One region of the Rahnella sp. GSA61A genome, then DNA from elsewhere that is predicted to be linked to it. Evidence: predicted binding sites of a transcription regulator. Region 1 holds the regulator's gene; each other region holds the start of a gene.
The links. The regulator Fur, encoded in region 1, represses iron uptake genes when iron is present. The targets are predictions, from matches to a motif close to ATAATAATGAGAACNACTATCAA.

Region 1 (10,372 bases):
GTCACTGCCGGTCAGCCTGTACTGGAACTGGATCTGGATTATCTGAATGCCAATGCGCGCTCAATGATCAGCCCGGTAGTCGTCAGCAATATTGATGATTATACCGGTGTGACGTCACTGGCCAGCGGTTCAGTGGTTGCCGGTCAAACGAAACTGTTCGATATCCAGGGCAAATAACCCTGCGGATGACGTAACAGGTCGACGTAGTGACAGCGGGAAGAGAGCGATCTCTTCCCGCTTTTTATTGTCTGAGGACAGAGGCAGCAGAGATAACCACGATTTAATGCAACTAACGGTTGTTTCCCGGCGTGGCTTGTTGGAACATAAGCGGTTATCCGTAGAGTCAATGTTGCGTAGAGGAATTGCACAATGAGTGAGGCTGAAGCCCGCCCAACAAATTTTATCCGTCAGATTATTGATGAAGATCTGGCGACCGGGAAACACAATACCGTTCACACCCGTTTCCCACCTGAGCCTAATGGTTATCTGCACATCGGTCATGCGAAATCTATCTGCCTGAATTTCGGCATCGCGCAAGACTATCAGGGCCAGTGTAATCTGCGTTTTGACGATACCAACCCGGCAAAAGAAGACATCGAATTCGTTGAGTCAATCAAACGCGACGTCCAGTGGTTAGGTTTCGACTGGAGCGGCGATATTCATTACTCCTCGGACTATTTTGATCAACTGCATGCTTATGCGCTTGAACTGATCAACAAAGGTCTGGCGTATGTTGATGAACTGTCTCCTGACCAGATCCGTGAATATCGCGGCTCCCTGACGTCGCCGGGTAAAAACAGCCCGTACCGCGATCGCACCGTGGAAGAGAACATTGCGTTATTTGAAAAAATGCGTAACGGTGAGTTCGCCGAAGGCGCTGCGTGTCTGCGTGCAAAAATCGATATGGCCTCGCCATTCTTTGTGATGCGTGATCCGGTTCTGTACCGTATTAAATTCGCAGAACATCACCAGACCGGTAAAAAATGGTGCATCTATCCGATGTACGATTTCACCCACTGCATTTCCGATGCGCTGGAAGGGATCACCCATTCGCTGTGTACGCTGGAATTCCAGGATAACCGTCGTCTGTACGACTGGGTTCTGGATAATATTTCTATTCCATGCCACCCGCGTCAGTACGAATTCTCCCGTCTGAATCTCGAATACTCCATCATGTCCAAGCGCAAGCTGAACCTGCTGGTGACCGAGAAGATTGTTGAAGGCTGGGATGACCCGCGCATGCCGACCGTTTCAGGTCTGCGTCGCCGGGGCTATACCGCGGCATCTATCCGTGAATTCTGCCGTCGTATCGGCGTTACCAAGCAGGATAACAACGTTGAAATGATGGCGCTGGAATCTTGCATCCGTGACGATCTCAACGAGAACGCACCGCGCGCCATGGCGGTTATCAATCCGGTTAAAGTGATCATTGAAAACTTTACCGGTGATGATGTGCAGATGGTGAAGATGCCGAATCATCCGGGCAAACCGGAAATGGGCACCCGCGAAGTGCCGTTTACCCGTGAGATTTACATCGATCAGGCTGATTTCCGCGAAGAAGCCAACAAGCAGTACAAGCGTCTGGTGTTGGGCAAAGAAGTGCGCCTGCGTAATGCGTATGTGATCAAAGCAGAACGTATCGAGAAAGACGAGGAAGGGAATATCACCACTATCTTCTGTTCTTACGATATCGACACGCTGAGCAAAGATCCTGCCGATGGCCGCAAGGTGAAAGGCGTGATCCACTGGGTGTCCGCGTCTGAAGGCAAACCGGCTGAGTTCCGCCTGTATGACCGTCTGTTCAGCGTCGCAAACCCGGGCCAGGCGGAAGACTTCCTGACCACCATCAACCCGGATTCCCTGGTGATTTCCCACGGTTTCGTGGAGCCATCACTGGTGGCTGCACAGGCTGAAATCAGCCTGCAGTTTGAGCGTGAAGGTTACTTCTGTGCCGACAATCGCTACTCAAGTGCTGAACATCTGGTGTTTAACCGTACCGTTGGCCTGCGTGATACCTGGGAAAGCAAACCCGTCGCGTAAGCCCTCAGTATGAGGTAATAAAAACGCAGTTCAGGCTGCGTTTTTTTTCGCCTGTTATTCTTGTCAGAGATGCCTTTTGTTTTTCGTCGCGAATTAATGTATTTCCTATGCTTACTTTTAAAACGTTGTGCCACAGCCGTTCATATTGCTGAAACGTTTAAACTGTAAGATGATTTTGTTTAATCGTATGTTTTAATTATATATTATTATAGTCCATTGCTTTAATCCTTTCCTGCATACCTCTGTAATGCTTTTTCATCTTTATGTGCACTTTGTCATATTTCGATAATTAATGATTAATTACTCATTGATAATTCGCGTCGCGAAAAATACTCTTGATGTTGATTTAACCGGTTACGCCTCTGGCGACCGCTTTTTATACCCGTTTGGGTTTTGCTCGTTTTTTTAGTCAACATGAGGAATCTCTATGCACAAGCGCCGTAACAGGGGCAGGGGATCGGCTTACCTGAAACCTGCCATGTATTCTCTCGCCGGCACCTTACTGGGTGGCGGAATGATGTTTTCACAAGAGACCAAAGCAGCCGGTTTTATTGATGATTCCACACTGACCGGCGGTGTGTACTACTGGCAGCGTGAACGTGACCGCAAGGACATGGATCCGGCGAGTGACCACTACAAAGACTATACAACCAACCTTTCGCATTCTACCGCTAACCTGAACCTCGATTTTTCTTCCGGCTATGCCTGGGACATGTTTGGTATTGATATCGCAGCCTTTACGGCGATTGAAATGGCCGAGAGCAGCGAGAGCGGCCATCCCAACGAAATCGCCTTTTCCAACAGCAATCGCGCCTACGACGAAGATTACTCCGGGGATAAAAGTGGGGTCAGTCTTTATAAGGCAGCCGGTAAATTCAAATACGGCGGATTCTGGGGGCACGCAGGGTATATTCAGCCTACCGGACAGACGCTGATCGCACCGCACTGGAGCTTTATGCCGGGTACGTATCGCGGTGCGGAAGCCGGTTATAAACACGATTTCGGTGACCCGGGTGAACTGAGTTTCTCCTATATGTGGGCTGATGAATATAAATCGCCGTGGCATCTGGAAATGGATGATTTCCGCCAGAATGACAAGAAAACCGGCGTTTCTTATATTCATTCGCTCGGTGCGAAATATGATTTTAAAAATGACTTCGTACTGGAAGGCGCATTTGGCCAGGCTGAAAGTTATGTCGATCAGTACTTTGCTAAAGCCTCGTACAAAATGGATCTGCTGGGCAATCCGCTGACCACCAGCTATCAGTTCTATGGTGCAGAAGACCGCATCAGTGACAAGAATGATCCGAACAGTCTGTATGACGGTCTGGCATGGTTGCAGGCACTGACCTTTGGCTATACCACCGGGCAGTTTAACTGGCGTCTGGAAGGGACGATGGTGAAAGCGGAAGGGAATCAGGGCTACTTCCTGCAGCGCATGACCCCGACTTATTCTTCCTCAAACGGCCGTCTTGATGTGTGGTGGGACAACCGCTCGGACTTCAACGCCAACGGTGAAAAAGCAGTATATGCAGGCGTATTGTATGATCTGGCGAAATGGGATTTACCGGGCTTCGCGGTCGGTGGTTCGTACGTCTATGCCTGGGATGCCAAACCGAGCACCAACGCCGCTTATGACCAGAGCCAGCGTCTGAAAGAAAGCGCATGGAGCCTGGATGCGCTGTACACCATTCAGGAAGGGCGCGCCAAAGGGACGTTGTTCAAACTGCATTACACCCAGTACGACAACCATTCGGATATTCCGAGCTGGGGCGGCGGTTACGGCAACATTTTCCAGGATGAAAAAGACGTGAAATTCATCGTTATCGCTCCATTCACTATTTTCTGAGGTCGCTATGTCGATGAATAAATTACTGATGATCGTGGTTTCGGTTGTTCTGCTGGCCGGTTGTGCACCCACCGCCGATCAGGCACAAATATCCCAAACGCGGGAAGATTACCGTGCCTGTATCAATACGTCAGAAGGCAATCCGGACAAACTGGCATCCTGCGAGGTGTTACTGAATAAACTGAAACAGGAAAAAGCCCACCAGCAATTTGCAGAACAGGAGACGGTGCGCGTGGTGGATTATCAGCGATGTCTGACGGCGCGTAAAACTGGCGACGGTCAGGCATATGCTGCTGATTGCGGGAAAATCTGGCAGGAAATAAAAACGAACAATTCACCTAAGCCGTGAATCTCAGCAGCGAAACATACCCCGGCTTGCCGGGGTTTTTTATGCCTGCTATCCGGGCTCAATCTGCGTCGATATCAGACATAAAAAAACCGCTTTTCAGCGGTTAATTTAGTCAAAGCCTGTGCAGATTACTGCGCAGGTTTATCGTTGTGCAAAGAGTCATCTTCGCGGCAATCGCCTGCTTCACAGTGGCCGTACAGATACAGGCTGTGGTTGGTGAGCTTGATACCGTGTTTCTTAGCAATCTCACGCTGACGACCTTCAATATATTCGTCACGGAATTCGATCACACGACCGCAATCCAGACAGATCAGGTGGTCGTGGTGATGTTGCTGGGTCAGTTCGAATACGGACTTGCCGCCTTCGAAGTTATGACGGGTGACAATACCGGCGTCGTCAAACTGGTTCAGAACGCGGTAAACCGTCGCCAGGCCAATTTCTTCACCCATATCAATCAGTTGCTTGTAAAGATCTTCCGCACTAACGTGATGACCTTCCGGCGCTTGCAGCACTTCCAGGATTTTGAGGCGCGGAAGCGTGACTTTTAAGCCGGCTTTCTTCAGTGCGGTGTTGTTGTCAGTCATGCGGATTCAGTCCTGTTACTATGTGCTAATCAAGTTGAGGCATGCAGCCTGTGGCATCGGCGGCACAAAATTATTCGTTTAGTCTCTTCGTTTAACGCAATGTGCCAATTCTCGTCAACGACAGCCTGTTAATAAAGATCACAAATTGCCGGTCACATTTGGAATGCAACGACTTGATCAATAGAAAAAACAGAGGAACTCAGTGTACCTTGATACGACCGAAAGTTACAATTTTGTAGCAGTTAAATTGTTAATTTCAGTAATAGTTTGGCCCTTCAATTGTAGAATAAATCCTCAGGGCCAACAGGGTTTTTAGCCAATAATTTCAGAAAGGCTAAGTTCTTCTGTGATCTGTTTCACCCAGGCATCAACACGTTCGCTGGTCAGTTCGGGCTGACGATCTTCGTCAATTGCCAGTCCTATGAAGTGCTTATCATCCGCCAGGCCTTTAGATGCTTCAAAGTGGTAACCTTCGGTAGGCCAATGTCCGACAATCACTGCGCCGCGTGGCTCAATGATATCGCGCACGGTGCCCAGCGCATCGCAGAAATATTCGGCGTAGTCTTCCTGGTCACCGCAACCAAACAGTGCCACCAGCTTACCTTCGAAATCTATCTCTTCCAGCGTTGGGAAAAAGTCGTCCCAGTCACACTGCGCTTCACCGTAATACCAGGTTGGAATGCCGATAAGCAAAATATCGAATTTTTCCAGATCCTCTTTGCTGCTCTTCGCAATGTCATGCACCTCTGCAACATCTTTACCCAATTGCTTCTGGATCATTTTTGCGATGTTTTCGGTGTTACCTGTATCGGATCCAAAGAAGATACCTACAACGGCCATAAGATTACCTAACCTCTTGTTCTCAATGAAGTGCTCTGCAACGCAGGCAATAATAATGCAGATGATAGCAAACTCGTGCGGCGGAGAATATGCTTCTGCTCGCCTTCTTAACTGGGAAATAAGTTTATCGGGCAATATTTTTATGTGTTATCGCCTTTGTGTGCTTTCACCTGCGGCGAATTAACCTCAGGGTTAATGAGGTCAAAAGCAAGTTTGAGAAATAAGTTGTCACAATACTAAATTTCGAGAACATTCCGCCGATAGATGATTCGGGAGCAATCTCAACATAATAAAGAAATCGATGCCCGGAGAGGTGTTCAAACATGTCCTGGGGCACTTGCCTGCTGGTTACCTGTCTTGATTCTCCGCATCCCCGTCAATCCTCAGGCCAGAAACAGACATGTTTCGAGAGAGGCATATCGTGCAGTTTTTAAAAAATATCACCATCAGGGCCGCTTTATTAACCATTCTTGGCATCTTTTGCGTCATGTGGGCAGGTGTTTCCCTTTACACCGTCACCTCACTGGACACACTGACCCAAAATACCAAAAATAGTACCGAGCTGGTCAACAATATGGCGCTGATCAATAAAGGAAATGATCAGTATTTTCGTACCGTGACGCGCCTGAGCCGCGCCGTGGCACAGCTTCAGGCCGATCCGTCAAAAGGTCCGGAAATTTTTGATACCGCCAAACAATCACTCAGCGGGCTGACGCAGGCTCTGGCCAGTTTTAAAGCGGCACCGCATCCGGGGCTGGAAGATTCCTCCGTGCAGGAATTAATCACCAGTTGGGAAAATCTGATCACGCAGGGCGTCACGCCATTGTTCGACGCAGCCCGCAGCAAAAATACGGAGTCCTATAACCAGCTAGCCAATTCCACCGTGCCTGCACTGAGCCGCAGCTTTGGCTCATCAATGGAAAAAGTCAGCGGTCAGATCGCTGTCGATTTTGATGCGGCACAACGGCAATCCACCCATCTGACGTCATTTAGCAAAGTGATTCTGCTGACGGCATTTGGTATCGGGCTGGTGATTTTATTGCTGACTGACCGTTATCTGGTGATGGCGCTGGTGAAGCCGCTGGATAAAATCCGCGGTCACTTCGCGGTGATCGCCAGCGGCGATCTGACGTTTTATCTGGAAGAATTCGGTAAAAACTGCGCCGGTAAGCTGATTCCGTTGCTGAACGAGATGCAGTTGAGCCTGGTCAATACCGTTCAGACCATCCGCAACTGCACCAATCACATCTATCAGGGCGCGTCAGAAATTTCAGCCGGGAACAACGATTTGTCTTCCCGTACGGAAGAACAGGCGTCGGCGCTGGAAGAAACCGCTGCCAGCATGGAAGAACTGACGGCTACCGTTAAACACAATGCCGATAACGCGCATCACGCCAGCCAGCTGGTGATGGAGGCTTCCACCACCGCGCAGAAGGGCGGCAACATCGTGGCAGACGTGGTCAGCACCATGAAAGATATCTCCGGCAGCTCGAAGAAAATTGCTGAAATCACTTCTGTGATTAACAGCATCGCTTTCCAGACCAACATTCTGGCGCTGAATGCTGCCGTCGAAGCGGCACGTGCGGGCGAGCAGGGGCGCGGTTTTGCAGTGGTTGCCAGCGAAGTGCGCAATCTTGCACAACGCAGTGCGCAGGCGGCGAAAGAAATCGAGCAGCTCATCAGCGAATCGGTTTCCCGCGTCGACAGCGGTTCGAAATTGGTTGAAAACGCCGGTCATACGATGAATGAAGTGGTGCGCTCAATTACGCATGTCACTGACATCATGGCGGAAATTGCCTCTGCATCCGATGAGCAAAGCAAAGGAATCAGTCAGGTGGCGGTTGCCGTCACAGAAATGGACAGCGTCACACAGCAGAACGCCGCGCTGGTAGAACAGGCGTCGCAGGCTGCAGTATCACTGGAAGAGCAGGCTTCATTGCTGAACAATGCCGTTGCTACGTTCAAACTTAAAGATAGCGTGACGAGCGTCGGTTCACGTCCGGGGAAGTCAATTTCCGCACCGTTATTGCGTCCGGATACCAGCATGCTTTCGGCGAAAAGTGCTGAAAACTGGGAAACGTTCTGAGCAGGAAGACGTGAATTAATATGGAATAAGTAAGAAAAAACAAACGGGTAGCCTGAGAGGGTTACCCGCTTTTCAATCAGCCTTCATGACCGTTAAGATGCGACAGCAGCATCTCTTCAATCAATTCGCTACGACTGATATTGCGTTCTTCTGCCAGCTTATTGAGCATATCAACAGCATCGGCATTCATTTTCAGCTCCACACGACGCAGGCCGCTCGCTTTATCGCGGCGTAACTGGTTGCGCTTATTGATCCTGAGCTGTTCATCACGGGATAGCGGATTTGTTTTTGGACGCCCCGGACGACGGTCATCTGCGAACAGATCAATCGTCGTGCGATCCAGTTGTTCTTTTGCCATAGGTAGCGGTACAACCAGGGAAGTTTTTACATCGGAAAACCGCAAGCCGGTTCCTGACGAGCGTTTCACACATTTCGGGCTAAGAAACCCTGACCCAATTCACCTCCCGCGACTCACTGTGAGTAAACGGGGCGGCAAAATTATAGCGCGCAATCATACACTGGCGCACCAGGGGTTCACAACGCCTGATTACCCTGATTTCATGATAACTTCTTAAGTTGTGCAGACTTTTTGCACAATTTATCCCCAGGATGTTAAACCTCAGGCCGCATCGATGAAACGGTGCACCGCGCGCAGTACTGCATCGGGTTTTTCCGCGTGCACCCAATGACCGGCTCCCGCCACCACATGCGCTTTGGCCTGCGGAAATTGTCGGGCAATCGCGTCGCGATATTCATCCTGCACATACGGCGATAGCCCGCCACGGATAAACAGCGCCGGGTGATCCCACGGAGGCACGTCTTCCCAGCCGGTAATAGTTTCGTATTCACTGAGCAGCACCGGCACGTTAAAGCGCCATTCTCCCTGCTGGAATGATTTGAGCAGGAACTGGATCACGCCGTCTTCCTTTATATACGTGCGCATACATTCGGTAGCGGAGGTACGGTCGCGGAGTCCTGCCTCGGTCACGGCATTAATCGCCGCAAAAATCTCATCATGGCGACGCACGTGATAATCCACCGGCGCGACATCAATGGCGATCAACTTTTCGATACGGTCGGGGATCAGTGCCGTCAACGCCATCGCCGCTTTCCCACCCATTGAATGGCCGATCACAATGACTTTTTGGAAACCAACAGCTTCCAGCGTTTCCACTAAATCCTGCGCCATGGCGGCGTAAGACATTTCATCAGAACGTCCTGACTGGCCGTGATTACGCAAATCCACCTGTAACACGTTATGCTGTTGTCTCAGGTCCCGGGCCAGAATGCCCAGATTATCAAGGGTGCCGAACAATCCGTGGATGAGCAAAACCGGCAGTGCAGTGCTGTCAGCGACTTCAGATTCTTGCAGGCGATAATGTAATTTCATAGAGAAGTTCATACAGATAAACAATCTCATTAGGTTATCATGACTTGCGGATAATTTTTTAAAACAGAAAGTTTCTGCCAGATGCCTGAGCGGGATTTGACTACCAGGAGCAGAACGGGCCGGAGCCTGCATGCAGCAAAATCGGGAAGTTGTCTGGATTTTACTTCGCGGCGCAATTCCTCTGTTTGTTACTGCGTAGAAATTTGTATAATCCTTTCGAATGAATTAAGTAGAAAAACAGTACTGGATAAAGATGAAAACTATTGAGGTTGACGAAGAACTCTACCGCTACATTGCCAGCCACACGCAAGCAATCGGTGAAAGTGCGTCTGATATTTTACGCCGTATGTTGAAGTTTACTGCCGGTCAGACCGCTCCTGCCGTACCAGTGACCACTTCTGTTATCGCCGGAACTGTCGCGCAGGAAAAACCTGCCGCCGCCGCCGCACCGACGTCGCGTGATAAAGTCCGCGCCGTTCGTGAACTGTTGCTGTCCGACGAATACGCAGAACAGACTAAAGCGGTTAACCGTTTTATGCTGATCCTCTCGACCTTGTATACCCTGAACCCTAAAGAATTTGCGACGGCGACCGACTCTCTGACCGGGCGCACGCGGACTTACTTTGCCGGTGACCAGCAAACCTTGCTGCAAAACGGCATTCATACCAAGCCTAAACACGTTCCCGGAACGCCGTATTGGGTTATTACGAATACCAACACAGGTCGTAAACGCAGCATGATTGAACACATCATGCAGCTCATGCAGTTCCCGACGGAACTGACTGACAAAGTTTGCGGCACCCTTTAATTTCAGCGTAAGGGAGAAGCGCCAGTGGCTAATCACCCCCGTGCAGGGCAACCTGCTCAGCAAAGCGATTTGATCAATGTGGCGCAGTTAACGTCACAGTACTACGTTCTGCAACCGGATCCGGCAAACACGGCGCATGCTGTGAAATTCGGCACGTCCGGCCATCGCGGTAGCGCGTTGCGTCACAGCTTTAATGAAGCGCATATTCTGGCGATTGCTCAGGCGATTGCCGAAGTGCGTAAAGAGCAGGGCACCACCGGGCCATGCTACGTGGGTAAAGACACGCACGCGTTGTCTGAACCGGCGTTTATTTCCGTGCTGGAAGTGCTGACCGCCAATGGCGTTGATGTCATTGTTCAGGAAAACAACGGGTTTACGCCGACACCGGCTGTGTCTCACGCCATTCTGACGCATAACCGTAACGGC
Region 2 (10,372 bases), on a different contig from region 1:
CGCAATGCGGAGACTACTTTCTGCATGCTGTTTCAGCCGCACGCCCATGGTGCGTAAACCGCGGCTGGCGACATACGCGGTATCAGCATCGACCATCTGGCCCATCAGATATGAGTGTTCCCGCAGTTGCACCCAGCAACGTTCATTAGAAACGGCGGTGCCAATCATCGCATCAGAATGACCGACGATATATTTGGTGCCTGCCTGAATCGAAATATCGATATCGAATTCCAGCGCTTTAAACAGAATGCCCGCCGCCCATGTGTTGTCGATCATGATGACGACGTCTGGATTCACGGCCCGCACGGCTTTCACCATCGCCGGAATGTCCGGGACTTCCAGGGTGATTGAACCCGGCGATTCCAGGAACACCACTCTGGTGTTGGGTTGCATCAGCGAGCCTAACCCCGCGCCGATATTGGCCGGAAAATAGGTGGTGGATACGCCGAGTTTTTTCAGCACTTTTTCGCAGAAATCCTGCGTCGGTTCGTAGGCTGAACCGGCCACCAGAATGTGGTCGCCGCTGCTGACAAATGAGAGTACGGCGTTACTGACTGCCGCCGCGCCACAAGGATACAGCGCGCAACCTGCGCCGCCTTCCAGCTCCACCATCGCTTCCTGGAATGAGAAATGCGTCAGGGTGCCACGACGACCGTAAAATAGTTCGCCGTTGGCGCGGTTAGCGGTGGCGTGTTTTTTATCCGCCACGGTTTCAAACACCAGCGATGAGGCGCGCTGGATCACGGCATTCACTGAACCCTGCGTGAATTTCTTGTCCCGTCCGGCGCTGACCAGCGCGGTTTCAATTTTCTTAGACGACATAATCCGTATTTCACCCTGTTTTATAGCGCGGTGCTCTCTGCATCCGCCGATATGTCATTAACTTAACATGATGAATTTCAGGGATCAGGCTTTTGGCGGGTGGATGAGAAAATTTCAGCAGCACGGCCAAAAAAAAGCCCGTCGTCACGACGGGCAAGGGAGAAACGATTTTTGGGCATCAGCCGGTATAAACGCCAAACAGTTTGGGCAGGAACAGCGAAATGGTCGGAATATAGGTCACCAGCATCAGCACCACGAACAGCACGCAGTAGAACGGCAGCATGGCTTTCACCACTTTTTCGATGCTCTGTTTACTCACCGCGCTGGCCACAAACAGCACCGAGCCGACCGGCGGGGTGATCAGGCCAATCCCCAGATTCACCAGCATGATCATGCCGAAATGCACCGGGTCGATGCCGAGCGATAACACCACCGGCAACAGCACCGGCGTCAGGATCAGGATGATCGGCGCCATGTCCATCAGTGTGCCGATCACCAGCAGCATGATGTTGATCCACATAAGGATCACGTACTTGTTGTCAGAGATCGAGGTGAAGAATTCGGTGATGCGCATCGGCAACTGCATGTAAGTCATGACTGCGCCAAAACTGGCGGCAAACCCTATCAGGATCATCACGATGCTGACGGTTTTCACCGTGCGATACATCAGTTTCGGTAGTTCGCTCCACTTGTAATCGCGGTAGATAAACATGGTGACGAAGAATGACCACAAACACGCGATCGCTGCGGATTCCGTCGCGGTAAATATTCCGCTGAGAATGCCGCCCATGATGATCACGATGGTCATCAGCCCCCACAGCGTGTCGATAAAAATCTTCAGCGCCTGGCGGAACGGCACGCGCTCACCTTTCGGGTAACCGCGTTTGTGAGCAAACACCACGCACATCACCATCAGCGTCAGGCTGAGCAGTAAACCGGGCAAAATACCGGCGATGAACAGCGCGGCAATCGACACCGTACCGCCGGTCGCCAGCGAGTAAATCACCGAGTTGTGGCTGGGTGGCGTCAGGATCGCCTGTACCGAGCCGCTGGCGGTGACTGCCGCCGCAAAGTCACGCGGATAACCTTTCTTCTCCATTTCCGGGATCATCACCGAGCCGATTGAGGCGGTATCCGCCACGGAAGAACCGGAGATCGCGCCAAAAAAGGTTGAGGCCACAATGTTCACCAGCGACAGCCCGCCGCGGATAAACCCGACAAAGATGTAGGCAAAACTGACCAGCCTGCGGGCGATCCCTCCTTCGGCCATGATCGCGCCTGCCAGAATAAAGAACGGGATCGCCAGCAGTGAAAATTTGTTCACGCCGTTGGTCAGCTGGATCATCAGCGCTTCAAACGGCAGGTCAATCCACCAGGCTCCTGCCAGCGCGCTCAGCCCGACGGCGTAAGCGACCGGCACGCCAATCGCCAGCATCACTGCCAGCGTTAACAACAAGATTAATGCATCCATAACAGGCTCCGGTCAGGCGTCAGAATTGCCCAGCATCACCACAGGCCGCTGATGTTGCGGGCCGGCAATGATCTGCTCAATGATGAATAACAACGTCAGTGCAGAACCTATAGGTAGCGGCAGATAGGTCTGTCCGGCGGTCAGCAGCGGGAATTCCGCCACCGGCTGTTGCCAGAGTTCACTGCACAATTGCAGGCTGTACCAGAAAATAAACACGCTGATGGCCAGCATCATCAGGTCAGCCAGCAGGGCAGAAAATTTTTTCAGCGCAGGTGGCAGGCGGTCAGTGACCATCGCAACGACGATGTGTGAACCAGCGCGGTAACTGACAGCGGCTCCGATAAAGGTGAACGTCACCATGCACATAATCGCGATCGGCTCCGGCCACGACAGGGCGCTGTTCATCACGTAACGGGCAAAGATCCCAACCGGGATCACCGCCACCATCAGCAGCAACGCGATGCCCGCGATCCACATCGCGCAGCGGTAAAGAATGTCCATCAGGGTGTGATAACTCGAAACCATAAATCCCCCGGCGAAAGATCAGAAAGAAGCAGCCCGCAGGCTGCCGGTGTCAGGGTTTACTTCACGTCAGCGATTTGCTGCATCAGATCCTGATGGTCTTTGCCGAATTCATCGCGCACGGATTGCGTGGCTTTGACATACGTCGCGGGGTCAATCTCATAGAATTTCACGCCGCCCGCTTTCATCGTGGCGAGGGCTTTCTCGTTATAGGCTTTCCACAGTTCGCGCTGTTCGTCCTGTGCTTCTTTCGCCAGTTTGAGGATTAACTGCTGGTCTTCCGGTTTCAGTTTGTCCCATTTCACTTTTGAATACAGGAACAGCTCCGGGATGATGAAATGGCGGCTGTAGGTGTAGTTTTTCACTACCGGCAGGTAGTTATGGGCGACAAAGGTTGGCGGGTTGTTTTCGGTGCCGTCAATGACGCCGGTCTGCATGCCGCTGAACACTTCACTGACGCCCATCGCCACCGGATTGGCACCCATCGCTTTCAGCGTTGCCAGCGCAATCGGACTGCCCTGTACGCGGATTTTCATGCCGTGCAAATCTTCCGGTTTCACCACCGGTTTTTTGGTGATCAGGTTACGCGTCCCGCCATCCATCCAGCCGAGAAAAACCAGTCGCGAATTCGGATTGTTGGTGATTTTATCGCCGATTTCTTTACCGATCTGACCGTCGAGCACTTTGTGCATATGGTCTTCGTCGCGGAAAATATAGGGCAGGGTGAAGACATTAATTTCTGGCAAAATCGAAGCAACCGGCGTCATCGACACACGGATGATATCCAGCGCACCGAGCTGCGCCTGTTCAATTTCCTGCTTTTCATCTCCCAGCACGCCGCCCGGAAACGTTTTAATTTCGAGGCGTCCGTCTGTTTGCTTTTGCAGTTTTTCGCCCATGTGCTGGACGGCGACCACGTTGGGATAGCCTTGCGGATGCACGTCGGCGGCTTTCAGCGTTTGTGCTGACACGCCATGCGTAAATAAGAGGGTCGCGGAACTCAGGCAAAGGCTGAGAAGTGCTTTTTGCATTTTCATCAGTTTGTCTCCAGGGTACTCGGTAAGGGAAAGATAAATGTGAACAAGTATCGAACAGGACGGGCGCAGAGGCGTTGCCGGTTCATTTTGAAAAATGTCTGAATAAGCTTTTAAATGATAGGGATGCATGACGTGCCGGTGTGAGGTCTTCGCCAGTGAATGCACTTTATCCTATTTTTTGTTGTGCGGTATTTGAGCGTTATCACAAACTCGTAACAAATGTAAAAAGCTGTTGCTTAATATTTAAAACGTTGTTTTAACTTGAGTAATGAAGCTCAGATGATTGATTTACTGTGTGATTTTTTTTGAAAGTGTGACGGAGGTTAAATTGTTCAACCTTTGTACAAACAGGAAAAACCTTGTCATCTGTCAATGACACGTCGGGCGGCAGGCGGGACAATGTAAATAATAATGAGAACGACTATCAATTAGGCCTTTTTCTTTGATATCATTCGGCGTTATTCATTCCTTCTACACACTGATTCTGGCTGGAGGCGACGCGTGAAAACGGCTCGCAATAAGATGAAAGAGGCGACCTCATTACTGATGTCGTTAATGTTGGTTGCTGGTCTGAGCGGCAACGCGATGGCTGCACCTGCGACGCCGGCGGGACAAGCCGTCAATTCTGCAGCAACTCAACCTGCAACGGCTGACGCACCGGCGACCGGTGACGCAACGCCAGCTCCGGTGATGCAACCCGCGCCAGCAGAGACGGCACCCGTGATCCCAACCGATTTGTCTGTTATGGGCATGTACCATCACGCTGATGTGGTGGTGAAGACCGTCATGATCGGTCTGCTGCTGGCTTCTGTGGTCACCTGGGCATTGTTATTCAGCAAGGGTGCGGAAGTCTTCACGGGCAAACGCCGTATGCGCCGTGAATTTGATGCGTTGTCCTCCGTTCGTACGCTGGACGAAGCCGCCGAGCAGGCTGAAAGTTTCGCTGCCAGCAGCATCAGCGCGCAGATGATCCGCGATGCGCAGAACGAGCTGGAACTGTCTGCCGGATCGACTGACAACAACGGCATTAAAGAGCGTACCGGTTTTCGCCTTGAGCGCCGCGTCAGCGCCGCGGGTCGTTACATGGGCCGTGGCAACGGTATTCTGGCGACCATCGGAGCAATCTCTCCCTTCGTCGGCCTGTTCGGTACCGTATGGGGCATCATGAACAGCTTCATCGGTATCGCACAGACGCAGACTACCAATCTGGCGGTCGTCGCACCGGGTATCGCCGAAGCCTTACTGGCCACGGCTGTGGGTCTGGTTGCGGCTATCCCTGCGGTGGTCATCTACAATATTTTCGCCCGTACCATCACCTCTTACCGTCATCAGGTAGGCGATGTGGCGGCGCAGATTATCCTGTTACAGGGCCGTGATTTGGATCTGGCTGCCAGCGAAGGCAATGCGCCACGCGGTCAGACAGGTCAGTTACGCGTAGGGTAAGAACAGATTATGGCTATTCGGTTAAACGACGATATCGACGAAAGTGGTGAAATGCATGACATCAACGTCACGCCTTTTATCGACGTCATGCTGGTATTGCTGATCATCTTCATGGTGGCGGCACCGCTGGCCACCGTAGATGTGCGGGTGGATTTACCGGCTTCGACGGCAAAACAGCAGCCGCGTCCGGAGAAACCGATTTTCCTGTCGGTGAAAGCTGACAAGCAACTGTTCCTCGGCGACACGCCCGTGAACAGCGATAATATGACCGCGATGCTGGATCAGCGTACTCAGGGTAACAAGCAGAGTACGATTTTCTTCCGCGCGGACAAAAGTGTCGATTACGAAACGCTGATGAGCGTGATGGATAACTTGCGTAAAGCCGGTTACCTGAAAGTCGGGCTGGTGGGTGCAGAACAAACCGGTGCCGCTGCGGCGCAGTAAGTTGTGAATCAAATCAGACGCACAAAAAAGGCCAGCATTGCTGGCCTTTCGTTTATCTGCAAAACGGTAACTCAGGTCACCGGCGCCGGGTTAAACACCGCCAGCGCATTATGGATGCCCCAGGTGTCTGACCAGGTTTTCTTGCGACCGCTGGCGATGTCCAGAATGAAATGGAACAGTTCCCAGCCCACATCCTCGATGGTGGCATCACCGGTCGCAATTGTCCCGGCATTGATATCCATCAGATCGTGCCAGCGGTTTGCCAGCGTGGTACGTGTTGCCATTTTAATCACCGGCACGGCAAGCAGGCCGTATGGCGTACCGCGTCCGGTGGTGAATACCTGAACGGTAATACCGGAAGCCAGTTGCTGTGTCCCGCAGACAAAATCGCTGGCAGGTGTGGCGGCGTAAATCAGGCCTTTTTTGGTCGGACGTTGTCCCGGAGACAACACTTCTGAAATCGCACTGGTACCGGATTTAGCAATCGAACCCAGGGCTTTTTCAACCACGTTAGCCAGACCGCCTTTTTTGTTGCCCGGAGACGGGTTGGCGCTGCGGTCGGTCTGACCCAGCGACAGATAATTATCGTACCAGGCCATTTCTTCCAGCAGACGTTTACCCACGTCGACGTCCGCTGCACGCGGTGTCAGCAGATGGATAGCGTCGCGCACTTCTGTGACTTCTGAAAACATCACTGTTGCACCGCAGCGCACCAGCAAATCCGAAGCGTAACCGACTGCCGGGTTGGCGGTGACACCGGAGAAGGCATCACTGCCGCCGCATTGTGTGCCCACAACCAGATCGGAAGCCGGACAGGTTTCGCGCTGGCGGCGGTTCAGGCGTTCCAGATGAAATTGTGCGACCGTCAGGATATCGTCAACCATCGACTGGAAACCGACATGTTGCTCATCCTGCAAACGCACAATGTGCGTGTCATCGAGTGAAATCGCCTGCACATCCGGCGTGCCTTCCAGCAGGCGCTCGGGTTGCAGCTTCTCACAGCCCAGACCGACCACCATGACTTCGCCGCCAAAGTTCGGGTTCAGCGCCAGATTGTGGATGGTACGGATCGGGATAATGGCCGCAGGGGCGTTAATCGCCACACCGCAACCGTACAAATGATTCAGTGCCACGACACCGTCGACGTTGGGGAATTTCGGCAGCAAATCACGTTCAATGATTTTCACTACGTAATCCACTACGCCCGCCACGCAGTGCACACTGGTGGTGATTCCCAGCAGATTTTTGGTGCCGACGCTGCCGTCGGCATTGCGGTAGCCTTCAAAGGTATAGCCTTCGAGTGGTGGCAGCGCGGGTGGCACACGGGTGGCCAGCGGCAGGCTGTAAAGTTCAGGGGCGACCGGTAATTCCACCAGGGATTCATCAATCCAGCTGCCCTGCGCGATATCCCGTACGGCATAACCAATGACTTCTCCGTAACGAATAATATCGCCGCCTTTAGCAATGGGTTCTAACGCCACTTTATGGCCTTGCGGAATATGCTCAATTAATTCCAGACCGTTCGCAAATCGGGTGCCGGCTTTTAAGCCGTTGTCATTCACAATAATCGCCACGTTATCGCTTTCATGAACTTTAATAAAAAGCGCTTCGGTAGCGTGTTCTTTATCTTTATTACGTGACATAACTGTCTCCGCGTTTATTAAACATCCCGGAACAAAAAATTCCGGTAAATTATCTGAAGTTGACGCTCAATAATGTTCTTGTAAACATGCTCTGGTAATACAGGGTATGGCATCCATTATAAGGCAGTCTTCCGGCAACCTCATTGTGCAACTGACCAGCTTTTTGCCCGATGAACGTCATTCTGTGTGGCAGGTGACAGAATAAATGTGATGTAAATCACCCTTTGATTTGAGCGGTTATCGGTTCCGCACAATCTGTGATTCTCCTCCCACACCGATGTGTGGATGCAAAAGAATAGTCACAATCAACGGGGCTATTCTTGGGCGAATGCACAGTGTTATTTCGTGGCCTCCTTTTTATACTGTATTGGCCCTCTGAAGGTGACGTTGAAAGTAATACAGGTAAATTTCAGGCGATCATAAATAAAGTGTTTATTGCCTGTTTCGAATTAAGACGCTGTACGGCGAATAACCACAGGTGAACGAAAAACGTTATTTCAATAACGGTGAGCTCCCTGAAAAATTTTCGCATTATGACAATGAGGGTCACCATGAACATTCAATCTCAGTCCGGGACAATCGCGCAAAGTAAGGTACGGACCCATATCCGTTACTATATTTTGCTGATTATCTTTTTAATCACGGCGGTGAATTACGCTGACCGCGCCACGCTCTCTATCGCGGGAACCGAGGTCGCGCGTGAGCTGGGCCTGGATGCTGCCGACATGGGACAAATCTTTGCCGCGTTCGGCTGGGCTTATCTGATTATGCAATTGCCCGGCGGCTGGCTGCTGGACAGATTTGGCTCCAAAAAAGTGTACACCTACAGCCTGTTCTTCTGGTCGCTGTTCACCCTGTTGCAGGGTTTTGTGGGCTGGTTCCCGCTGGCGTACGGCGCACTGACGCTGTTCATGTTGCGTTTCATGCTCGGTTTCTCCGAAGCTCCATCGTTCCCGGCGAACGCCCGTATTGTGGCTGCCTGGTTCCCGACCACTGAACGCGGCACGGCTTCCGCGATTTTTAACTCCGCACAGTATTTCTCACTGGCACTGTTTTCGCCTTTGCTGGGCTGGCTGACTTATGCCTGGGGCTGGGAACATGTTTTCATCGTGATGGGCGTGCTGGGTTTTGTCCTGACGCTGGTGTGGATCAAATTCATTCACAACCCGCCGGAACATCCACATATTTCTAAAAGTGAGCTGGAGTATCTGACAGACGGCGGTGCCGTTGTTGATATCGACCACAAGAAAACGGACAGCGCGAAAAGTGGCCCGAAATGGAGCTACGTTCGTCAGATGCTGAGCAGCCGCATGATGCTTGGGATCTTCTTCGGACAGTATTTCATTAACAGTATTACGTGGTTCTTCCTGACCTGGTTCCCGATTTATCTGGTTCAGGAAAAGGGCATGTCTATTCTTAAAGTGGGGATGATTGCCGCAATTCCTGCGCTGTGTGGTTTTGCGGGCGGTGTGCTGGGTGGCGTGTTCTCAGATTTTCTGATCAGACGCGGCTACTCGCTGACCGTGGCGCGTAAAATTCCTATCGTGCTGGGCATGTTATTAGCCACCAGCATCATTTTGTGTAACTACACAGACAATAACGTACTGGTCGTCACCCTGATGGCGCTGGCGTTCTTCGGTAAAGGCTTCGGAGCGCTCGGCTGGCCAGTGATTGCGGATACTGCGCCAAAAGAAGTCATCGGTCTGTGCGGCGGCATCTTCAACGTGTTCGGTAACGTGGCCTCCATCGTGACGCCGCTGGTGATCGGCTACATCGTGAAAGGTCTGCATTCTTTCAATATGGCATTAATTTTTGTGGGCTGTTCAGCACTGATGGCGATGCTTTGCTATCTGCTGGTGGTCGGCGATATCAAACGTCTGGAACTTAAGAAATAGTAAATTGCGATGCGGGGTAATCCGGGCATCCCGGCTCTGCCCCCTTTTATGAGGTCAGATATGAGTAATCAAATGATTCCAAACCGGTTCCGCCAGGACTTATTGCAAGGGAAAACCCTGATTGGCTGTTGGTCAGCATTATCCAGCCCGATCTCAACCGAAGTGCTTGGCCTCGCAGGTTTTGACTGGCTGCTGCTCGACGGCGAACACGCGCCAAACGATGTTAGCACTTTTGTGCCGCAGCTGATGGCGCTGAAAGGCAGCCGCAGCGCGCCGGTAGTTCGTCCGCAATTCAACGATCCGGTGGTGATTAAACGTCTGCTGGATATCGGTTTCTACAATTTCCTGGTGCCGTTTGTGGAAACACAGGAACAGGCTGAGCTGGCCGTTGCTTCGACCCGTTATCCGCCTGCCGGGATCCGCGGCGTTTCCGTTTCCCACCGCAGCAACATGTTCGGCACCGTGCCGGATTACTTCAACAGCATCAATGACAACATCGCGGTGATGGTGCAAATCGAAAGCCAGCAGGGCGTCGATAATCTGGACGCGATTGCTGCCGTTGATGGCATCGATGGCATTTTCGTCGGCCCGAGTGATCTGGCCGCAGGCATGGGGCATCTGGGCAACGCCGGACACCCGGACGTGCAGGCCGCTATCCGTCACATTTTTGCGCGTGCAAAAGCGCATGGCAAACCGAGCGGTATTCTGGCACCGGTTGAAGCGGATGCGCGCCGTTATCTGGAGTGGGGCGCGACCTTCGTGGCTGTCGGCAGTGATTTAGGCGTTTTCCGTGCAGGCACACAGGCGCTGTGCGATCGCTTCACCCAGTGATCCGCTCTCATTACATCAATATAAAGAGGATACCCGAATGAAAATTGGCTTTATTGGTTTAGGCATCATGGGCAAGCCTATGAGCAAAAACCTGCTGAAAGCAGGTTACGAGCTGGTCGTTATGGACCGCAATCAGGATACCGTCGGCGAAATTGTCCAACTCGGCGCGACAGCCGCAGACACACCAAAAGCGGTGGCTGCGGTTTCTGATGTGATCATCACCATGCTGCCAAACTCGCCGCAGGTGAGAGACGTGGCGCTGGG
Region 3 (10,372 bases), on a different contig from region 1:
CGACGCCATGGTCTGCGTTTTGATCTGCAAACCTTCAGAATCGAGTGATAAATCCACGCCGCTGGCATTCCAGAAACGGGTGGCGGAAGTGACGAACCGGTCATACGGCGCATCGATAAATACGTTCAGGCTGACGCCTTTGCCGTCAGGGCGCAGCGCATAGGAAGAGACCCGCCCGACCGGCACGCGGCGGTAATACACCGCCGAACCGATATCCAGTGAACCCAGATCGTCGGCTACCACTTCAAACTGTTTGCCGGGCATCCCGTTGATCACCGCCGGGGGCGATTCCAGTCCCTGAAAGTCACTGCCGGATTTCTGCGATGTGCCGGTATCAAGGCTGATATACGCGCCGGAAAGCAGGGTATCGATACCCGATACGCCGCCCATGCCGATGCGCGGACGCACGACCCAAAAACGGGTGTCCTCCCTGGGCAGATTTTCGGCGTTTTTCATCAGTGAAACGGTGACCAGCACGCGCCGGCTGTCGGGGCTGAGCGAAATCGATTTCACCCGCCCGACCGTGACGTCTTTGTATTTCACTTCGGTTTTACCGGCTTCTAATCCGCTGGCGGTCTGAAAAGTAATGGAGATTTCCGGGCCGGTATCCGCCCAGACCTGTAACAGCAAAAACAAACCCACTGATGCCGCTATGGCGGGTACCAGCCAGATCAGCGAGGGGCGAAAACGGCGCGGGACAATGTCCGGCGGGGGTGAAGCGTGTTCAGTCATTATTCTGATTTTCCCAGAGCAAACGCGGGTCGAACTTCAGGGCAGCCAGCAGGGTGAAGATCACCACTGCGCCAAAAAAAACAATACCGATGCGCGGTTCGGCAGTGCTGAGGCCGGGGAACTGCACCAGCGCTGCGATCATCGCGACCACCATCACATCGAGCATCGACCAGTAACCGATATGTTCCGTCAGGCGGAACAGGCGCGAGCGACGAAGCTGACCGGAAGCGGGACGTCGTTGTACCGCGATCAGCAGCCCGCCGAGGATCAGGAACTTAGCACACGGCACGACAATGCTGGCGGTAAAAATGATTGCTGCGATGATGTAATCACCGGCATCCCAGAACCCGGCAATACCGCCCAGAATGGTGCTTTCACTGCCGCGACCGGCAAAACTGTTGTACATCACCGGCAGTAAATTGGCGGGCAGATACAGCAACAGCCCGGTGAGCAGCAATGCCCATGACTGGCTGAGGCTGTCCGGCAATCGCGGATGCAGCGGCGCATGGCAGCGCGGACACGGCAACGCCCGCACGCCAGGCACCTGTTCGCAGGCCAGTCCGCAGACATGACAGCGCACGATGCCCTGCGTTAATGCGTGCGGAACCGGCGTCATTCGCGCTGGCCTTTTAGCGTTTTGAGGCTCCACAGCGGGTGGAAATCCTGATGGTTGATCACCGGTAATAACAGGCACAACCCGAGCAGCGCCCATGTGCCGGGGCCGGGGGTGATTTGCACCAGTCCCGAGAGTTTGATGGCGGCGATAAGAATGCTCAGCAACGCCACTTCCGCCATGCTCCAGGGCGCCAGCCCGGCCAGCAAACGCATCGCAGAAGCGAGCCCCGGCGCGGCTTTTTTCCGGCAGGCGTGCCATAACACCCAACCCAATAAGACAATTTGCAGACACGGACAGACGATGATCAGCATGGCCAGCGGAATGGCCAGTGGCGATGCGTAGCTGTACGCCAGCGCCATCGCGGTTTGCCACAACGTTGCCGCCTGCACCTGACCATGAAACTGAATTTCCAGCACCGGAAAGGCATTGGCGATAATGAAAAACAGCGCGGCGGTGACCGTCAGCGCAAACCATTGTTCCAGACTCAGCCAGCTTCCCCGATACAGTACGGCACGGCAACGCTGGCAATGTGCGGCCTCGCCGGACCGCACAGGTTTTCGGGTATACAGACTGTCGCAATGTTTGCAAACGACCTGCTGCGGATAGATTTTCATGGTGATGTCCTGTGTCCTGCCGTCACTTATTTCAGTTGTGCCTGCAACTGTTCCGCGCCTTTATCCAGCCCGGTTTCGGCCGCACTCAGCGCACCCCAGGTCGCGCCAATGTTCAGCGAGTTCGGGTATTGCTTCGCGATATAAGCCTTCAGCAACTGATTGGAGGGGGCGTCATAAATTTCCACCGCATAACTCACGGAGCCGGTGAATGAACCCTGTTTGCCGCGCACTGACTGCACGATGTTGTACGGCCCGCCCATCAGATCAAAGCGGGTGAACGTGCCCAGAAACGCGGTGGTGGTTTGCGCGCCGGTGAGCGTCAGCCGGATACGTAAGGTGCCTGGGGTAATAGCGTTGGTCAGCGGGAAACGCCCGCCGACACTTTTGCCGAACTGCTGCTGCATGTACGCCGCCAGTTGCTGTTTTTGCTCCGCCGTGACGTCATCAAACTGGGCATCCTTGCCCTGATAAATCACCACCGGATCGAGGATCGCGCGGCTGTATTTATTCCAGTCCGTCGGGGTGTTGTAGCTGTATGCGATATGGCCTGAATCGTCCTGGGTATCAGGTTTCATTTGTGGAGAAGAGGTGACCCCGGTGTAGGGCACAGGCTGGGTACTCGCGCACCCGGTGAGAAAACCCAAAGAAATCAAAGCCGCCAGAGAATAGCCGTGAACGGATGCAGACATTTTTCCTACCTTTTTAAGAATCGTCGCGGGACGTCGGTTTCGGTTTATTTCAAAACCGTACGGTACGGTTCATTTATGGGGTAATAAAATTCCCATGTCAAGAAAATGTACAGGTGGGTTTAGTTTTGAGGAGAAGGTCACAAGGCGTAAAAAAGGCGTCATGTTTGCACATGACGCCTATGATGTTGTCCGTTCGGGCGTTATCGGTTAGAAATCGACGTTCACGCCCAACTGGAAGCTGCGACCCGGCATCACAGCCAGCGCTTTGTTGTACTCATCCTGATTGGTGGTTTCGGTCAGGGTGCGGCTGCTCAGATAATCCCAGTATTTGCGGTCGGTGATGTTATAAACGCCACCGCTGAGTTTCACGTTCTTCGCGACTTTCCAGTAGGCCGTTGCATCCACCATACCGTAGCCCGGCACATTCATGTATTCGGTGGTGGAACCCGTGATTGGCGTCCCGGCATTGGTGTAGCTCTGGCGGCTGGTCGCTTCGGCTTTTTTACCTTTCACGAAGGTGGCGGTCAGGGCGGTGCCGTAGATGCCGGATGGCGCATCCCATGCCACGCCAGCCACAAACTTCATTGGCGGCACGCTGTCGAGGTCAACATATTTGTCGCCATCGTAGCTGGATTTCGATTCACCCTTGGCATAACCCAGTGCGAAGGTGGTGCTCAGGCCATCAACGCTGCTGAACCAGGTACCGTAGTTAATTTTGGTACTCAGGTCGCCACCGTAGATAAAGGCTTCATCGCGGTTTTCTGCCTGATAAATCGTATAAATATTGGAGGGCACATTGGTGAACATACCCGGGCTGCCCGCGCGGGTGTAACGGGTGTTAGCAATGAAGTTTTTGTAGGTGTTATAGAAGAGAGAAGTCTTGAAGGTCACGCCTTCCGTGGCTTCGCCTTTCATGCCCCATTCAAAGTTATTGCTGGTTTCGGTTTTCAGATTAGTGTTACCGATCAGCGCGTACTGACCACGTCCTGCATAGTTAGAACCGAGGTTCCAGGAGCCGTAAAGCTGGCTGGCATCCGGGAACTGGGCACCGCGCTGGTACTGCAGGTAAGTCATCAGCTTAGGGGTGATGTCATAGGTGAAGGCCAGTGATGGCAGGGCCTGTGTATCGGAGTTGGCTTTACCGTACAGGGTGGAAACCTGATCTTCAGAAACAATGCTGTTGGACAAGTCTGACAGGTTTTCTGCCTTGGTATTCTGATACGCGACACGCACCGCAGGCACCACAGAGAAGTTATGGCCGTCGAGGTCAAACTTGATGGTGTCTTGCAGGAAGCCGCCGAGGATATACGTCCGGCTGTTAGCTTCCGGCTGCATGATAGTCGTGAAAGCACTTTGATCCGGGCTTTCGCGGAATGGACGTTCAGTGTTGGACACGCGGCCGTTGATACCGGCACTCAGCTCATGGCGACCCAGCGTTTTTAGCCAGCTGGTCTCCGCGCCGTAAGTGTTCACGTCATAGTTTGAGTAGACGTTCATCATCTGCTTACTTTCGTTTGGCAGATAGGTGTTGTCGTGTGCCTGAGTGTACTGGTAATACACTTTCGAGACGATGGCATCCACGTAATCGTTGAATGGCGTCCATTCATCTTTCAGGCTCGCGCCCCAGCGGCGGGTGTTACTTTGCTGTTGTGCGGTACCCAGAATCGCGCTGCCAGCATTGTTCCAGGTATCGTAATGGGTGTGGTTCACTTTCTCGTAGTAATCGAGGGTGCCGGTGATTTTATGCGCATCATTCGGCTGCCAGATGACCGACGTCATAATGGCGTCAGAGTGCCAGTTGGCCGGATACGCATCGAGCGTATCGCTGTTGTTGCTGGTTTCCTGGCCGTCGCGGCGGCTGATGGCGATCAGGCCCCGCAGGGTTTCGTCACCGGCGGCAGCGGTGATGCCGTTGTGCCAGGAACGATCCGAAGAATCATAATCAGACTGGTAACCGAAATAGACTTCCTTGCCCGGACGCAGGTAATCGTCGGCAGATTTTGGCAGGAAGGAAACGGCACCGCCGATGGAGGTGTTGGCGCGATCGGCTGATGTGGCGCCGGATTCAATATCCACCTGACCGTAAATATACGGGTCGATGTAATCGCGGCCAATACCAAAGGTATTCAGGCCCGCACGGCTGACGTAGCTGCGCCCGGTAGCGTTTGGCTGCGGAATACCGTCGACGTCAATACCGACGCGGTTGCTTTCCAGGCCACGGATGTTATAGCCGGTATAACCGCTGCGGTCGAAGCCGCTTTTGCCGTTGCCGGAGCCGCCACTCGCGCCGGTCGCGGTGATCAGCGGCTCATAACGCATGATAGTGCCGAAATCATTACCGCCTTTTCGCTGCATTTCTGCCGCCGTGATGGTGGTTTTCGAGCCTGGTTTTTTATCCGGCATCGTTTCGGTGACAGTCATGACTTCTTCATTGTTCTGCGCCAGATCCTGCGCGGTACGCACCGCCGGTTTTTTTTTGATGGCTTCAGAAGATTGCGTATTGCTTGCTGTGAGATCGGTATTGTCTTTAACGGCTTCCGCTGCATTTACGTTAAAGGTGGTGGTGAGAATCGTCCCCATGAAAATGACGTTTTTCACCAAACCCTGCTGTGTAAAGGATTTGAACATTTGTTATAAGTCCTGGACTAATTTTTTTAAGTTCTGCTCGCATTTACTGCCTTTCGACAAATCAGACGCGCTGGTCATCTGCATGCAATTCTTCCGTGAAAAGGCCATTATCCTTATAAAATATGGGTTTATTTAACATCCGCACCCATTTCGGCTTCGTGAGAATGATAATGATACTGATAATTGTTATCAACAAAATGATAAAAAAAATGTAGTTCTTAACGAAATCTTTGCAATTCGTCTTTCGAAACGGGCCAGGGGGCGCGGCTTTACAAGCCGGAAAGGCATGGTTAGAGTGGGTATAAATAGAAACTGTACCGTACAGTTAAGGAGTGAAAATGAAAGTACGTACCGAGGCCAGAAGGGATGCGATTGTGGATGCCGCGGCGGAATTATTTCAGGAGTGCGGCTACGAGCGTGCTTCGATGAATGAGCTTGCCCGGCGGCTTGGCGGATCAAAAGCCACACTTTACAATTACTTTCCCTCCAAAGAATCGCTGCTGGTGGCGGTGGTTAAAGCCTACGCCACCGGGCATCTTTCCGATGCCGTTGACGGGCTTTCCGCCCCCTTGCCTGATCTGCCGCTGGAAACGGTGCTGACCCGTTTTGGTGAAAGAATGTTGCTGGTGCTGACCAACGACGGTACCGCGCTGGCGGTATACCGGATGGTGATTGCCGAAGCCGGGCGTTCTGACATCGGTATGTTGTTTCACGATGCCGGTCCGGGTGAAGCCATCGAATCACTGGCGGCATTTTTAGCGCTGGCGATGCAAAAAGGGCAACTCGGCAATGCCGATGCCGATTTGCGCGCGCGCCAGTTTCTGGCGCTGGTGACGGCGCAAACCAATATGCGTTTGTACCAGAGCGACCCTGCACCACTGGACGTCATCGAGATCAAGCAACTGGTGAAAAACGCCGTCGAGATGTTCCTGTACGGCGCCGTGCGCTAGCCATTCTTCCTCCTGCCACTGCAATCCGAAGCCATCCACCGCGATGGCTTTTTTGTTTTTCCTTACACTTTCCGGGATTGCGGAAAACATGACTAAGATATATCTTTCAGCAAACCTTATCGCAAAAGAGAGAACGTGATGGCACAACATCGAACTGAAACCCCTGCCGCAAATCTGCCGGTTCGTGTCAAAAATGAACTGGTTTTCCGTCATATCACGGTAAAAAGCAGTGAAACGATTTCCGGCTGTTTTAAACGCATTGTATTAAACGGCGACGAGCTGAGCGGGTTTACGTCACGCGGCTTCGATGACCACATCAAACTGTTTTTCCCGGCGAATCCGGGGGATGTCATTACACCACCCACCGCCACCGAAGAAGGGATTGTGTGGGGCGAAGGGCCGCGTCCGCTGAACCGCGAATACACGCCGCTGCATTACGATGCACAGACCAACGAACTGACGCTGGATTTCTATATTCACGACGGGGGTGTCGCCAGCGAATGGGCGGCTGATGCGAAGCCGGGCGATAAACTGATCATCGGCGGGCCACGTGGTTCACTGATCATCCCGACCACCTATAAATGGCAGTTGTATGTCTGCGATGAAACCGGTCTTCCGGCGGTGAAACGCCGTCTGCGTGAGCTGAAACAGGCGGCGTCTGACGCCAAAATCACCGTGCTGGTGAAAGTGAAAGACGTGAGTTGCATCAGCTATTTAGATGATGAACAAGACTTCAACATCGAATGGATTGTCAGCGATGAGCACAACGGTTATCAGGAAGATGACGCGGCGGTTAAAAAACTGAAAAGCCTGCCGCTGCCGGAAAGCGATTACTACATCTGGGTCACCGGTGAAGGGAAATTCGCCAAAGGGCTGAATGATTATTTCGTGGAAACCCGTGGATTGGATGCGAACCTGGTGCGTTGTGTGGCCTATTGGCATAATAAATAACGATGATGAATCATAAACACCGCCGCGAAAGAATGTTCGAAACGGGGGATATCCGCCTGCTGATGCTGCATTTTTTGCAGCGGCGTCCCGCCCACGGTTATGAACTGATCAAGGCCATCGAAGAATTATCCAAAGGTGAATACACGCCGAGCGCCAGTATCATTTATCCGAACCTGACCTTTTTAGAAGAACAGGGGTTGATTTCGGCCAGCCAGGAAGAGGGCGGTAAGAAGCAATATGCGATTACACCGGAAGGTTCGCAATCGCTGGCTGAACAGGGAGAGCTGCTCGGCTCAGTGACGGAAAAACTGCATTCGCTGGCGATTTTATCCAACAATCGCAGCATTCCTGAAATGCAGCGCGCGATAAACAATATCCGCATGGCGCTTAACCTGCGGCTGGCGAAAGGCCCCATCGGACAGGAGACACTGTATAAAATCACCGATGCGTTAGACCGGGCGACAAAAGAAATCGAGCGCAGTTAGCCGTACCTCAGAAAGCAAAAAGCCTCCGGATGGAGGCTTTACTGTCCCAGTATTGTCACTTATCTTCCGGCCACGGGGTCAGTATTTCATAACCATCTTTCGTCACCGCAATCATATGTTCCCATTGTGCGGACAACGAATGATCTTTAGTCACCACGGTCCAGCCATCGGGCAGGACTTTGTTTTGTTTTTTACCGGTATTGAGCATCGGTTCGATGGTAAATAACATGCCTTCCTGCAATACCAGCCCGTGACCTTGCTCGCCATAATGCAGCACCTGCGGATCTTCGTGATAACCCATGCCGATGCCGTGGCCGCAATACTCTTCCACAATGGAAAACCCTTCGCGTTTCGCGACAGTGGCAATCGCATGGCCGACGTCGCCGAGCGTTGCGCCGGGACGTACCACTGCAATACCGGCCATCATTGCTTCATAGGTGGTATCCACCAGACGCCGCGCCATAATGCCGGGTTCACCGGCGTAATACATACGGCTGGTATCGCCGTACCAGCCGTCTTTGATCAGCGCCACGTCGATGTTAACAATGTCGCCTTTTTTTAGCGCCTTATCGGAAGGAATGCCGTGACAAATCACGTGGTTGACGGAGGTGCAGGTGGTTTTCTGATAGCCGTGATAACCGATATTGGCCGGTATCGCCTGCAATTCGTTGACGATAAAATCGTGGCAGATGCGGTCCAGTTCGTTGGTCGTAACGCCTGGCACTACGTACGGCGTGATCATATGCAACACGCGCGCCGCCAGTTTACCGGCGATACGGGCTTTATCGATGCCTTCCGGCGTTTTGACCATGCGGTTATTGTTGACGAAATACCTGCTGTCTAAACCATTATTCATTGCTTGCCTTCCTGTGTGTGCCACCCACGTTTAACAGCGTGCGGATACTTCCGGTGTTTTCTTCAGATTCCATGCTGCACTGCACCAGCAATTGCGAAATCTGGCTGTGCGTCATATCAGGATGGGTTTCCATCAGCATGCCAATCTTCATCCAGTGCTCGGCCTGTGCGTTCATCGAACGCGTATAAGCCATGCTGGCAATACGCAAATTCTCGTGCATCAGTTCTGAAATCTTAATGATACCCATGGGCTTGCCTCGGTAGTATACGAATCATATATGTTTTATATACTACGCAAAGCGAAAACGAAACTCAACCGGCGTGTTTCATGACACCTTTCGGGAAATGGCGTATATTGTGTTGATTTTTCAAGCTCTTATCCCAAATTTTAAATCCAAAAGGTTCACATGAAATCTACAAGTAAGTTACTTATCGGCCTTGTCTGTGTCATGGCGCTTTCTGGCTGCGCGCGTACCGAGCCGGTAACGACGCCGCATACCACGCTGGCAACCCATAATTCAGAAAGTCAGATCAGAACCGCTATTATCGACGCAGGGCAAAAACGTGGCTGGATAATGACGGATGGCGCACCGGGCGTGATTAACGGTCATCTGAATAACCGTGAACACAAAGCAGATATCCGTATTACCTATGACACCCGCGGCTACACCATTAATTATGTCGGCAGCACCAATCTGCTGGCCGGGAAAGGCGAGATTCACCGCAGTTACAACCATTGGGTGAATAATCTCGACAATGATATTCAGATTCGCCTGGCGTCCAGTGCCACAAAATAGTTAAGTGTTAAGGGGGCGTGGTATTGGCTCTTAACAGAAAGTAAAACGCCTCCGCTGAACAGACGGAGGCGTTTTCGCTATATGGCCGGGTTTAGTGGCGCTTACTGGCCCGAGGACTCTTTTTTCATCGCGTCTTTGGACATGGAATCTTTCGACATGCTGTCTTTCTTCATGTGATCTTTCGACATGCAGTCTTTGCCCATACTGTCTTTCGCCATAGTGTCTTTGCTCATGCTGTCTTTTTTCATGCAGTCTTTTGACATATGGCCCATGGTGTCTTTCTTCGCCATTGCGTCAGCGGCATAGGTGGTGCTCACTGCGCCCATCATCAGGCAAGCAGACATCATCATTATGGTTAACTTTTTCATGGTAAATCCTTCTCTATAGGTTTGATGTACAAAGGGTGTTGTGGAGAGTGTTCAGCTTCCGCCGAACCAGTTGTAGCCCTGATCTTCCCAGTAGCCACCGGTAAATTTATTGGTAATTTCAATCACTTCGATGTGTTTCGGATTCTTGTAGCCGAGTTTGGTCGGCATCCTCAGCTTCATCGGGAAGCCGTATTGTCGCGGCAAAATCTGGCCGTCATAGGTCAGCGCCAGCAGGGTTTGCGGATGCAGTGCCGTCGCCATATCGATACTGGTGTAATACGCGTCGGCGCATTTAAAACTGACATATTCCGCCGTGAGATCTGCCCCGATCAGGCGCAGAAAATCGCCGAACGGCACGCCGCCCCATTTACCAATCGCGCTCCAGCCTTCGACACAAATGTGTCGCGTCACCTGACTGACCTGCGCCATTTTGTACAGCGTCGGCAGTGACCATTCGCGTTTATCCAGTGCCAGACCGGCGATTTTCAGGCGGTAAGCGTTGCCGTCGACTTGTGGCGCGTCGTCTTCGGCGTAAAAAGCGTTAAACGGAAACGGACGGGTGATCATCGATTCGGCATACACCGGCGCGAGGCGTGTTGAACCGAACAGCCAGCCCTGCACGCGGTCATTGAAACCGGAGATTTTGCCCAGCGCATTTTCCACGCTGGCGTTATCGCTGATATCGCA

Region 2: exbB (tol-pal system-associated acyl-CoA thioesterase) is a predicted target of Fur. The motif match lies at 4,258-4,280, and genes of this name have one in related genera.
Region 3: LC431_RS06730 (TonB-dependent receptor domain-containing protein) is a predicted target of Fur. The motif match lies at 5,450-5,472, and genes of this name have one in related genera.

Annotation. Positions count from the first base shown of each region.
Region 1 covers NZ_JAHXYO010000002.1:199,179-209,550, forward strand. The annotation lists gene nagE (N-acetylglucosamine-specific PTS transporter subunit IIBC) at 1-177, shown strand, start outside; gene glnS (glutamine--tRNA ligase) at 370-2,040, shown strand; gene LC431_RS03000 (OprD family outer membrane porin) at 2,519-3,889, shown strand; gene chiQ (ChiQ/YbfN family lipoprotein) at 3,903-4,238, shown strand; gene fur (ferric iron uptake transcriptional regulator) at 4,367-4,822, opposite strand; gene fldA (flavodoxin FldA) at 5,135-5,662, opposite strand; gene LC431_RS03020 (methyl-accepting chemotaxis protein) at 6,084-7,748, shown strand; gene ybfE (LexA regulated protein) at 7,825-8,106, opposite strand; gene ybfF (esterase) at 8,368-9,150, opposite strand; gene seqA (replication initiation negative regulator SeqA) at 9,392-9,946, shown strand; gene pgm (phosphoglucomutase (alpha-D-glucose-1,6-bisphosphate-dependent)) at 9,971-10,372, shown strand, end outside.
Region 2 covers NZ_JAHXYO010000015.1:85,840-96,211, reverse strand. The annotation lists gene metC (cystathionine beta-lyase) at 1-822, opposite strand, end outside; gene LC431_RS18440 (TRAP transporter large permease) at 1,001-2,293, opposite strand; gene LC431_RS18435 (TRAP transporter small permease) at 2,306-2,818, opposite strand; gene LC431_RS18430 (TRAP transporter substrate-binding protein) at 2,875-3,852, opposite strand; gene exbB (tol-pal system-associated acyl-CoA thioesterase) at 4,375-5,295, shown strand; gene exbD (TonB system transport protein ExbD) at 5,305-5,739, shown strand; gene garD (galactarate dehydratase) at 5,811-7,382, opposite strand; gene LC431_RS18410 (MFS transporter) at 7,934-9,277, shown strand; gene garL (2-dehydro-3-deoxyglucarate aldolase) at 9,338-10,108, shown strand; gene garR (2-hydroxy-3-oxopropionate reductase) at 10,092-10,372, shown strand, end outside.
Region 3 covers NZ_JAHXYO010000004.1:60,913-71,284, forward strand. The annotation lists gene LC431_RS06710 (intermembrane transport protein PqiB) at 1-732, opposite strand, end outside; gene LC431_RS06715 (paraquat-inducible protein A) at 725-1,348, opposite strand; gene LC431_RS06720 (paraquat-inducible protein A) at 1,345-1,962, opposite strand; gene LC431_RS06725 (DUF3313 domain-containing protein) at 1,989-2,651, opposite strand; gene LC431_RS06730 (TonB-dependent receptor domain-containing protein) at 2,859-5,231, opposite strand; gene LC431_RS06735 (TetR/AcrR family transcriptional regulator) at 5,618-6,229, shown strand; gene LC431_RS06740 (siderophore-interacting protein) at 6,368-7,180, shown strand; gene LC431_RS06745 (PadR family transcriptional regulator) at 7,183-7,665, shown strand; gene map (type I methionyl aminopeptidase) at 7,721-8,521, opposite strand; gene LC431_RS06755 (ParD-like family protein) at 8,514-8,768, opposite strand; gene LC431_RS06760 (hypothetical protein) at 8,928-9,317, shown strand; gene LC431_RS06765 (pentapeptide MXKDX repeat protein) at 9,419-9,685, opposite strand; gene LC431_RS06770 (molybdopterin-dependent oxidoreductase) at 9,737-10,372, opposite strand, start outside.